Linked DNA regions of Alicycliphilus denitrificans K601. The protein of the gene in region 1 interacts with the protein of each later gene in a pairwise test. Links are inferred from orthologs where the notes say so. Each region holds a gene or a part of one and is shown on either strand. Other genes may lie near its edges.

Region 1 (5,388 bases):
CGTGGGCGAGCAGGATGATCTCGGCATCGGCCTCGGCACCCGGGAAGCCCAGGGCCTCGGCGCCGATCTGGTGGAACTGGCGGTAGCGCCCGCGCTGGGGCCGCTCGTGGCGGAACATGGGGCCCATGTAGTACAGGCGCTTGCCGCCGTCGTACAGCATCGAATGCTCGACCACGGCGCGCACCACGCCGGCCGTGGCCTCGGGGCGCAGCGTGAGCTGCTCGCCGTTGAGGCGGTCCTCGAAGGAGTACATCTCCTTCTCGACGATGTCGGTCACCTCGCCCAGGCCGCGCACGAACAGCGGCGTGGGCTCGACGATGGGGGTACGGATGTTGCGGTAGGCGTAGCGCGCCATCAGCGTGCGCACCGTGTCCTCCAGCCATTCCCAGCGCGCTGACTCGGGCGGCAGGATGTCGTTCATGCCCTTGATGGCAACCAGCTTCTGCATCTTGTGTAGATCTTCTATTTGAATGAAATTAGCCCCCAGCGCTTATCCAGCAAGCGTTAGCAGCTATTGTTTTTATTGCACCACTACGCGTCGGCGCCCGCCCCGAAGCGCTTGGCGATGTAGTCGTTGACGATGTCCTGGAACTCCCGGGCGATGTTGTCCCCACGCAGGGTCAGCGCCTTCTCGCCGTCGATGAACACGGGCGCCGCGGGCGCCTCGCCAGTGCCCGGCAGGCTGATGCCGATGTCGGCATGCTTGCTCTCGCCCGGGCCGTTGACGATGCAGCCCATGACCGCCACCTTGAGCCGCTCCACGCCGGGGTAGCGCAGGCGCCACACGGGCATTTGCGCGCGCAGGTAGTCGTCGATCTGCTTGGCCAGTTCCTGGAAGGTGGTGCTGGTGGTGCGCCCGCAGCCGGGGCAGGCGGTCACGCTGGGCACGAAGGCGCGCAGCCCCAGCGACTGCAGGATCTCGGCGGCCACGACCACCTCCTGGGTGCGCGCCTCGCCAGGCTGGGGCGTGAGAGACACGCGGATCGTGTCGCCTATGCCCTCCTGCAGCAGGATGGACAGCGCCGTGGTCGAGGCCACGATGCCCTTGGTGCCCATGCCGGCCTCGGTCAGGCCCAGGTGCAGCGCGTAGTCGCAGCGCCGGGCCAGTTCGCGGTACACGGCGATCAGGTCTTGCACGCCGCTGACCTTGCACGAGAGGATGATCTGCTCGCCCGCGAGGCCCATGGCCTCGGCGCGGCGCGCCGATTCGATGGCCGAGGTGATCAGAGCCTCGTACATGACCTGGCGCGCGTCCCAGGGCTCGGCCCGCTGGCTGTTGGCGTCCATCAGATCGGCCAGCAGCTCCTGGTCCAGGCTGCCCCAGTTGACACCTATGCGCACGGCCTTGTCCCACCGCATCGCCGCCTCGATCATCTGGCCGAACTGCTTGTCGCGCTTGTCGCCCTTGCCCACGTTGCCGGGGTTGATGCGGTACTTGGACAGCGCCTGCGCGCAGTCCGGGAACTCGGTCAGCAGGCGGTGGCCGTTGTAGTGGAAGTCGCCTACCAGGGGCACGCTCTCGCCCATGCGGTCGAGCTGCTCGCGGATGTAGGGCACGGCCGCGGCGGCCTCCGGCGTGTTCACCGTGATGCGCACGAACTCGGAGCCGGCCTGCGCCAACTCCTTGACCTGGATGGCCGTGCCGATCGCATCCACCGTGTCGGTATTGGTCATGGACTGCACGCGCACCGGCGCGTCGCCGCCCACCGTGACGACGCGGCTGCCCCAGACGATGCGCGCCTGGCGCGAGCGGCGCGCCAGGGGCGCCACCATGGCAATGGGTGCTGCTGTGTCAGGCATGTTCATTCACTTCACCTCGAAACGCGCCACGTTTTCGCGCGCGATGGCCTTCAGGTCCATGGGCTGGCCGCGCACGATGACGTCGGTCGCATCGGCCTTGCCGACCACCACGCTCCATGGCGATGGACCCTCGGCGGAATAGTTCTCGCCGGCGGCCATGGCCTTCTGCAGCACCACGCGGCCGGCGCCATTGCGCACCTGCACCCAGGACTCGGCGCGCGCACGGATGACGAGCACCCCCTCGGGCTCCGGTGCCTGGGCGGCGGGCGCATCGTCAGCGGAGGCCGCAGCGCGCGCGGGCCCGGGCACCGCCGGCGCCTGCGCGGCCGGCACCTCCTGCGTCGCGGCCGGGCCGGGCTGCCCGGCTGCCGCGTCCCCGGGCTCCCGGGCGTCCTGTGTCGGCGCCACCTGCTGCGGCGGCTGCGCGGCGGGCTCGGCCTCGCCGCTCTTGTCGCTCGTGCCGAGGGGCAGGAATGCCATGGCCAGGGCAGCGGCGAGCAGCACCAGCGCGGCAATGCCCACCAGGCGCGACCTGGGCTGCTCCAGGGAAACGCCCTTGCCGCCCCGGCGAATCGGGTCCTTGAACGAGGCATTGATGCCCTTGTCCGGCGGAAGCTGGGCGGGGCGGCCCTGGGGCAACAGCGCCAGGACGGGGGCGGCATCGACCTTCAAGGTCCGGCACACGCTCGATGCCAGCGCGCGCATGAAAACGACATCGGGAAATGCGTCCTGGTCGTCGGCCTCCAGCGCCTGGAGCTTGGCCACGGGCACCTTCAGGGCGGCAGCCAGCGCACCGATGTGCACGCCTGCGGATTCGCGCAATCGCCGCAGCAGGACGCCGGCCGACTCGCCGGCGGCCGGCGCCGAATGGTCTGCGTCATGTGTCGCCATCGACTCACTCATGGAATGCCCCTCTGTCGAATGCCGATGTTTCCTTGGCATCGGGGAAGCGCTTGTGCAGCTGATCGCCCAATTGCCGCATGGCCACCGAGTCGCCAAGCGCGCGCTCCACCTTGATGCCCAGCCAAAGAGACTGCGCATTGGCGAACTCGCCATTGTTGACGCGGCGGATGTAGAACTGCGCCCGCTTGGCCTCTGCGCGCGCCAGCATGATGGAGGCCAAGTGGTAGCCCACGACCGGGTTGCCGGCATCGATCTCGTACGCGCGCAGCAGGGTCTGCTCGGCGTCGGCCGCGCGGCCGGCGCGCTGGTAGCACAAGCCCTGGGACATCAGGGTCTTGCTGCGCGCGGCATAAGTGGGCGTGGCCAGGGCGCGCTCGAACAGCTGGTTGGCCTGCTCGTACTGCTGACGCTGGCACTGCAGCCAGCCGTAGTTGTGCATGATGTCCGGGTCGGCCGGCTTCATGGCCTGGGCGCGCTTGAGGCTGTCCTCGGCAAGCGCCAGGTCCCCCATGCTCATGTACACCAGCCCGCGCAAGTGGTAGGCATCGGCGTAGCCGGGGTCCGTGGCAAGCGCCTGGCGCACCTCGTCCAGCGCGACCGCCGTCTGCCCCATCTGCATGTAGTTGGCTGCCAGCTCCAGCCGGATGCGTGCGCGCCGCCGCACGTCCGTCTCGCCGCCGGAGCCCGCCACCGGCTCACTGGCCCCGGGGTCCGCCGCCCGATGGGCGCAACCCGCCAGAGCGGCCAGTACGGCCGCCGCAACACAGGCGGCCAACAGCCAACGCCCTGCCCGACCTCGATCCGTGCGCCACACCGTCATGAATTGCCTCTCTTCGTTGACTCAGGTAATCGGCTTGATCTCGATGGTCCGCAGCCTGGCCATGCGCTCGCCGACCCGCGTCCGGTCCTTGACGTCACCGGCCAGTTGGCCGCAGGCCGCATCGATATCGTCGCCACGCGTCTTGCGCACCGTGGTGACGATGCCGGCATCGGAGAGCAGCTTGGCAAACGCCGACACCGCCACCGCAGGAGAGCGGCGCAGGCCCGATGCGGGAAACGGGTTGAACGGAATCAGGTTGAACTTGCAGGACACGCCGCCGTCCGCCGCCTTGCGGCTCACGAGCGCTATCAGCTCGCGCGCATGCTCGGGCTGGTCGTTCACGCCGTCGAGCATGCAGTACTCGAAGGTGATGAAGTCACGCGGCGCGTGCTCCAGATAGCGCCGGCAGGCCGCCAGCAGCTCTTGCAACGGGTACTTGCGATTGAGCGGCACCAGGTTGTCGCGCAGCTCGTCATTGGGCGCATGCAGGGACACGGCCAGCGCCACAGGGCAGTCCCGGCCCAGGCGGTCCATCATGGGCACCACGCCCGAAGTGGACACGGTCACCCTGCGGCGCGACAGGCCGTAGCCATGGTCGTCGAGCATGATGCGCAGCGCCGGCACCAGGGCCGAGTAGTTCTGCAGCGGCTCACCCATGCCCATCATCACGACGTTGGAAATCACGCGCTCGCCATCGCCGCGGCGCTGACGCAGGACGTGCTCGGCATGCCAGAGCTGGGCAACGATCTCGCCCGTGGTCAGGTTGCGGCTGAACCCCTGGTGCCCCGTGGAGCAGAAGCGGCAGCCGACGGCACAACCCGCCTGCGAGGAGATGCACAGGGTGCCGCGGTCGTCCTCGGGGATGAAGACCGTCTCCACGGCATTGCCGCCGCCCACGTCGAACAGCCACTTCACCGTGCCATCCGCCGAGGCATGCTCGCTGATGGCCTGCAGGCCCGACACATGGGCGCAGCCCTTGAGCTTCTCGCGCAGGGACTTGGCCAGATCGCTCATCTGGTCGAAGTCGCTCGCGCCACGCTGGTGGATCCAGCGGAACAGTTGCGTGGCCCGGAAACGCTTCTCTCCCAGCCGCTCGCAGAAAGCGGCCATGGCGTCCAGGTCCAGGTCCAGAAGGTTCGTGGTCATAACGTCATCGCATGTCCACGCCCACATGGTGCGCCCCGCGCGCGGCAAGGCCGGCCATGGCCTCACCCTGCGCACGGAACCACTGCATCAGCGCGCGTAGACGTTCAGGCCAGGGAAGAAGAAGGCCACTTCGACCTGGGCGGTCTCCGCGGCGTCGGAGCCATGCACTGCGTTGGCGTCGATGCTGTCGGCGAAATCGGCGCGGATTGTGCCGGCCTCGGCCTTCTTGGGGTCCGTCGCGCCCATGAGCTCGCGGTTCTTCAGGATGGCGTTCTCGCCCTCCAGCACCTGCACCATCACGGGGCCGGAGATCATGAAGTCCACCAGATCCTTGAAGAAAGGGCGCTCCTTGTGCACGGCATAGAACTGCTCGGCCTCGGCGCGCGAGAGGTGGATCATGCGGGCAGCGGCGATCTTCAGGCCGGCAGCCTCGAAACGGGCGTAGATCTGGCCGATCACGTTCTTGGCGACTGCGTCGGGCTTGATGATGGAAAGGGTGCGTTCGATAGCCATTTGGTTTTCCTAGAGAGAGTGTTGCGGTATTTTTTGCCTCGCGGGCAAAACCGTTAATTTTAGCGTGCCGTCAAACCCCTAGCGCCCGCCGCGGCGCGAGCCCCCGCCGCGTTGCTGCTGCTGGCGATGGCGCGAGAAGCTGTCGGCGCCGATGTACCCCACCGAGGTCTTCATCGGATCGGGCTGTGAGCTGCCGGACGAGCGCC
Region 2 (5,457 bases), 2.7 Mb from region 1 along the record:
CTGCCGGAGGCCGAGGAGCGGGAGATCCGGCGCATCGTGGTTCAGGCCTACCGCACCCTGGGCTGCCGCGGCTGGGCGCGCGCCGACATCATGGTCCGTAAGAGCGACCGCAAGCCCTTTCTGCTGGAGATCAACACCTCTCCCGGCATGACCGGCCACTCGCTCGTGCCCATGTCGGCCAAGGCCAGCGGCATCAGCTACCCCGACCTGTGCCTGCGCATCCTGGCCAGCGCGTCGCTGGACGCATTGCAGGGGAAGTGACCACATGAACGCCACGCTGCCCACACCGCTGGACGTACGCCTCATGAACATGACCGCCACGGTCCTGTTCGTGGGCTGCGTCGTGGGCGTGCTGGTGGCGGGCGGCGCGTGGCTGCTGCGCCAGCCCGCGTTCGCGATCGGGCACATCGCCGTCGAGGGCGATCTGGTGCACACCAGCGCCCTGAGCCTGCGCGCCAACGTGGCGCCGCAGCTCGTGGGCAACTTCTTCACCGTGGACCTGGAGGCCGCGCGCCGCGCCTTCGAGCAGGTGCCCTGGGTGCGCAGCGCCCATGTGCGCCGCGAATTCCCGAGCGGCCTGCGCGTGCAGCTGCAGGAGCACGACGTGGCAGCCTACTGGGGCCCCGAGGGCAGCGCCACGCTGGTCGACAGCCAGGGCGAGGTCTTCGAGGCCGATGCCGACGACGTGGAGCAGGACGGCCTGCCGCGCCTGCTGGGCGCGCCCGGGCGGTCCGCCGAGATGCTGGACATGGTCCGGCGCCTGGCGCCCGTGCTGGAGCCGCTGGGCGCGGGCATCGACACGCTGGAGCTCACGGGCAACGGCGGCTGGCGCGTCGCCCTGGCCGGCGGCGCCGTGCTGGAGCTGGGCAGCGGCACGCAGGACCTGGTGCTCGACCGCGCGCGCCGCCTGGTGAGCACCTTGCCCGGCGTGGCCAGGCAGCAGGGGCGCGGCGTGGACGCGCTGGAATACGCCGACCTGCGCTATGCGGACGGCTACGCGCTGCGCTTGCGCGGGGTGACCACGGTGGCCACCGAGGCGCAGCGCGTGGCCGCCCAGCGCGAGGCGGAGCGCAAGGCGGCGGCGCGCGCGGCGGCACGCGCGCGCGCGGCAGCAAAGAACAACCGAGGGCAGGACTGAGAACTATGGCAAGAGAATACAAAGACGTGGTCGTGGGGCTGGACATCGGCACCGCCAAGGTCATGGCCGTGGTGGCCGAGGTGATGCCGGGCGGCGAGCTCAAGCTCGCCGGCCTGGGCGTGGCGCCCAGCAACGGCCTCAAGCGCGGCGTGGTGGTGAACATCGACGCCACGGTGCAGAGCATCCAGCAGGCCCTCAAGGAGGCCGAGCTGATGGCTGACTGCAAGATCCAGCGCGTCTACACCGGCATCACCGGCAGCCACATCCGCGGGCTCAACTCCAGCGGCATGGTGGCGGTGAAGGACAAGGAGGTCACGCCGGCCGACGTGGCGCGCGTGGTGGAGACGGCCAAGGCCATCAACATCTCCAGCGACCAGCGCCTGCTCTTGGTGGAGCCGCAGGAATTCGTGATCGACGGGCAGGACGTGAAGGAGCCCATCGGCATGAGCGGCATCCGCCTGGAGGCCAAGATCCACATCGTGACCGGCGCGCAGAGCGCGGCCGAGAACATCATCAAGTGCGTGCGCCGCTGCGGCCTGGAGGTCGAGCAGCTCATGCTCAACCCGCTGGCCAGCAGCCAGGCTGTGCTCACCGACGACGAGCGCGAGCTGGGCGTGGCCGTGGTCGACATCGGCGCGGGCACCACCGACGTGGCCATCTTCACCGGCGGCGCGATCCGCCACACGGCCGTGCTGCCGATCGCGGGCGACCTGATCACGAGCGACATCGCCATGGCGCTGCGCACGCCGACCAAGGACGCCGAGGACATCAAGGTGGAAAGCGGCTACGCCAAGCAGCTGCTGGCCGACCCCGAGGCGCAGGTGGAGGTGCCGGGCCTGGGCGACCGCAGCCCGCGCATGCTGAGCAAGCAGGCGCTGGCCGGCGTCATCGAGCCGCGCGTGGAAGAGATCTTCTCGCTGGTGCAGCAGGTGATCCGCGAGTCGGGCTACGAGGAGGTGCTGTCCTCGGGCATCGTGCTCACGGGCGGCAGCTCGGTCATGCCGGGCATGGTCGAGCTGGGCGAGGACATCTTCCTCAAGCCCGTGCGCCGCGGCCTGCCGAAGTATTCGAGCGCGCTGGCCGACATGATCGCCCAGCCGCGCGCGGCCACCGTCATGGGCCTGCTCGAAGAGGCGCGCCTGGCGCGGCTGCGCGGCTTCAAGGTGGCGGCCAAGAGCGGTTCGGTGAAGACCGCCTTCGGCCGCTTCAAGGACTTCATCGTGGGGAATTTCTGAGATGACGACGGCCCCACTGCTCTGGCTCGCGCGCGCCGGCCCGCCCCGCAGGAAGCGGGGGCGATGGCGAAGTACCGCTCCGCCCCCCGGCGGGACGACCCGTCACAGGACAGGAACACGCACAAACCTTTGGCAATTGCATATCACAACGGAAGTTTCAGGAGCAGCATCATGACCATCGAAATGATCGAGTCCGAAGAGTTCAACCAGGGCACGCAGATCAAGGTGATCGGTGTCGGCGGTGGCGGCGGCAACGCCGTCGCGCACATGATCGCGCGCAGCGTGCAGGGCGTGGAGTTCGTCTGCGCGAACACCGACTCCCAGGCGCTCTCGCGCAGCACGGCGCACCGCACCATCCAGCTGGGCAGCAACGGCCTGGGCGCCGGCAGCAAGCCCGACAAGGGCCGCGAGGCCGCCGAGGCCGCGCAGGAGGACATCCGCCAGGCCATTGCCGGTGCGCACATGCTGTTCATCACCGCCGGCATGGGTGGTGGCACGGGCACGGGCGCCGCGCCCGTGATCGCGCGCGTGGCCAAGGAGATGGGCATCCTCACCGTGGGCGTGGTCACCAAGCCCTTCGACTGGGAGGGCGGCCGCCGCATGAAGAACGCCGACGAGGGCCTGGCCGAGCTGGAGGCCAACGTCGATTCGCTGATCGTGGTGCTCAACGAGAAGCTGCTCGAAGTGCTGGGCGACGACATCACCCAGGACGAGGCCTTCGCTCACGCCAACGACGTGCTCAAGAACGCCGTGGGCGGCATCGCCGAGATCATCAACGAGTACGGCCAGGTGAACGTGGACTTCGAGGACGTGCGCACCGTGATGGGCGAACCCGGCAAGGCCATGATGGGCACGGCCACGGCCAGCGGCCCCGACCGTGCGCGCATCGCGGCCGAGCAGGCCATCGCCTGCCCGCTGCTCGAAGGCATCGACCTCTCGGGCGCCAAGGGCGTGCTGGTGCTGGTCACGGCCAGCAAGGGCAGCCTCAAGCTGTCCGAGTCGCGCCTGGCGATGAACACCATCAACGCCTACGCCTCGCCCGACGCGCACGTCATCTTCGGCGCCGCCTACGACGACAGCCTGGGCGACGACATCCGCGTGACGGTGGTGGCCACGGGCCTGTCGCGCCAGAACGCGCGCCGCCAGACCATGCAGGTGGTGCAGTCCCTGCGCACCGGCACCGACAACGTGGCCTACCAGATGCCCATGGCGGGCGCCGCCATGCCGGGCGGCGTGCTCGGCGGCGCGGCCCAGGCCGAGTACGGCAACATGCAGGTGCCCAGCGTCTGGCGCAGCACCCGCACGGCGGCCACGGCGCGCGTGGACGCGCTGTCCTCGGGCGGCATGGACGAGCTGGAGATCCCCGCGTTCCTGCGCAAGCAGGCGGATTGACCACGCGGCGGCAACGCCCGCGGCCCAGAAAAAAACCGGTGCCATGGCACCGGTTTTTTGTTGGGCGCACGGCCGCCGGCTCAATGCGGCGCGAAGGGCCTGAGCACCTCCCGGCTGATGATGAGCTTTTGGACCTCCGTCGCGCCTTCGTAGATGCGCAGCGAGCGGATGTCCCGGTAAAGGCGTTCGAGCGGATTGCCCACGGTCACGCCCTTGCCGCCGAACATTTGCAGCGCACGGTCTATCACCTGCTGCGCCGACTCGGTGGCTGCCATTTTTGCCATTGCCGTTTCCGCGGTGGATGCGCGCTTTTGCACGTCACGCACCCACGCGGCCCTGTAGGTGAGCAGGGCGCTCTGGTCTATGGCCGTGGCCATGTCCCCGAAGGCGGCCTGCGTCAGCTGGAAGTCCGCCAGCGTCTGCCCGAACATCCTGCGCCGGGTGGCGTGCTGCAGGCCTTCCTGCATCGCCCGGCGCGCAAAGCCGATGGCCGCGGCGGCAACCGAGGCACGGAAAATGTCGAGCGAGCGCATGGCCAGCTTGAACCCCTGGTCGGGTGGCCCCAGCATGCAGCTTCGAGGAACCCTGCAGTTCTCGAAGTGGAGCGAGGCCAGCGGGTGGGGCGAGATCACGCTGATGGAGTCGTCCACGCTCAGGCCCGCGGTACCGGCATCCACGATGAAGGCGGAAATGCCGCGTGAACCCGCGTCGGCCTGCGTGCGCGCGAACACGCAGTAGAAATCCGCGAGCCCTCCGTTGGAGATCCAGGTCTTGCTGCCGTTGAGCACGTAGCCGTCGCCATCGGCTTCGGCCCTGCACGACAGCGCGGCCACGTCCGAGCCGGCGTCGGGCTCGGACAGTGCGAACGCGCCGATCTTCGTGCCCCGGGCCACCGCCGGCAGATAGGCGGCCTTCTGTGCATCGCTGCCCGCAAGGGAGATGGTGCCGCTGCCCAGCCCCTGCATGGCGAATGCGAAGTCCGCCAGGGCATGGTGGCGTGCCAGGGTCTCCCGGATGATGCACAGGCTGCGGGAGTCCAGCTCGGCCGCCTGGCCGCCGAACTGGCCCTTGTCGCCCGCGACGACGCAGTACCGCAGCCAGCCGTCTTGCCCGAGCGCGGAAACCAGGGCTCGGCACGCGGCATGCAGATCGGTCTCGTCGATGTGCTGCAGGTGGTCCTGGCACCAGGCATCAAGCTCCACGGCGAGCCGGCGATGGCCATCGTCGAGAAATGGCCATTCGAGCCAGGCGGGGGAGCTCTGGGTGTGTTGGGTGGTCATCGTTCATTCCTTGCTTGCGAATTGCCTGAGCAGCGGCGTCCAGCCGGCCAGCGTGTCCTTCAGGAACGCCCCGAAGGCCGCAGAGTCCTTGAAGTCGGGCTTCAGGCCGAACTGGTCCGCGCAGCTTTGGAACTCGGCCGTCTGGATCGCCTTGTGGAAAGCGTCCTGCAGCTTCTTCACGATGGCCGCGTCCATTCTTGCGGGCCCCGCGATGCCCAGGATGCTGGGGGCGACGAGGTCGTACCCCAGCTCCTTGAGGGTCGGCGCATCGAAGCCCTTGATGCGCTCGCCGGTGAAGACCGACAGCAGGCGCAGGCGCCCGTCGCACACATACGGCACCCACTCCGCGGTCTGGGCCATGAAGTCGACGTCTCCGCGCATCAGCGCGGTGATCGCTTCCGGGCCGCTCTTG

Evidence for each region. Proteins that work in one complex are often made in the same cells at the same time.
Region 2: the proteins of rlmN (region 1) and ftsZ interact in binary tests that used the Escherichia coli proteins (3 or more experiments, as listed by UniProt). The link is inferred for Alicycliphilus denitrificans K601 from one-to-one orthologs.

Annotation. Positions count from the first base shown.
Region 1 is NC_015422.1:1,483,218-1,488,605, reverse strand. Bases 2,608-5,388 are described here. They hold rlmN (dual-specificity RNA methyltransferase RlmN), read right to left. Parts: upstream 4,670-5,388; coding sequence 3,545-4,669; downstream 2,608-3,544. Other genes in these bases: ALIDE2_RS07010 (pseudouridine synthase), read right to left, coding at 5,261-5,388; ndk (nucleoside-diphosphate kinase), read right to left, coding at 4,757-5,182; pilW (type IV pilus biogenesis/stability protein PilW), read right to left, coding at 2,696-3,523; ALIDE2_RS07030 (helix-turn-helix domain-containing protein), read right to left, coding at 2,608-2,703. Outside these bases: hisS (histidine--tRNA ligase), read right to left, coding at 1-448; ispG (flavodoxin-dependent (E)-4-hydroxy-3-methylbut-2-enyl-diphosphate synthase), read right to left, coding at 532-1,806; more of ALIDE2_RS07030, read right to left, coding at 1,807-2,607.
Region 2 is NC_015422.1:4,223,098-4,228,554, reverse strand. The notes cover bases 1,805-4,654. They hold ftsZ (cell division protein FtsZ), read left to right. Parts: upstream 1,805-2,544; coding sequence 2,545-3,765; downstream 3,766-4,654. Other genes in these bases: ALIDE2_RS20090 (acyl-CoA dehydrogenase family protein), read right to left, coding at 3,846-4,654; ftsA (cell division protein FtsA), read left to right, coding at 1,805-2,373. Outside these bases: ALIDE2_RS20110 (D-alanine--D-alanine ligase), read left to right, coding at 1-261; ALIDE2_RS20105 (cell division protein FtsQ/DivIB), read left to right, coding at 266-1,138; more of ftsA, read left to right, coding at 1,144-1,804; more of ALIDE2_RS20090, read right to left, coding at 4,655-5,045; ALIDE2_RS20085 (tripartite tricarboxylate transporter substrate binding protein), read right to left, coding at 5,049-5,457. UniProt on the Escherichia coli protein: Essential cell division protein that forms a contractile ring structure (Z ring) at the future cell division site. The regulation of the ring assembly controls the timing and the location of cell division.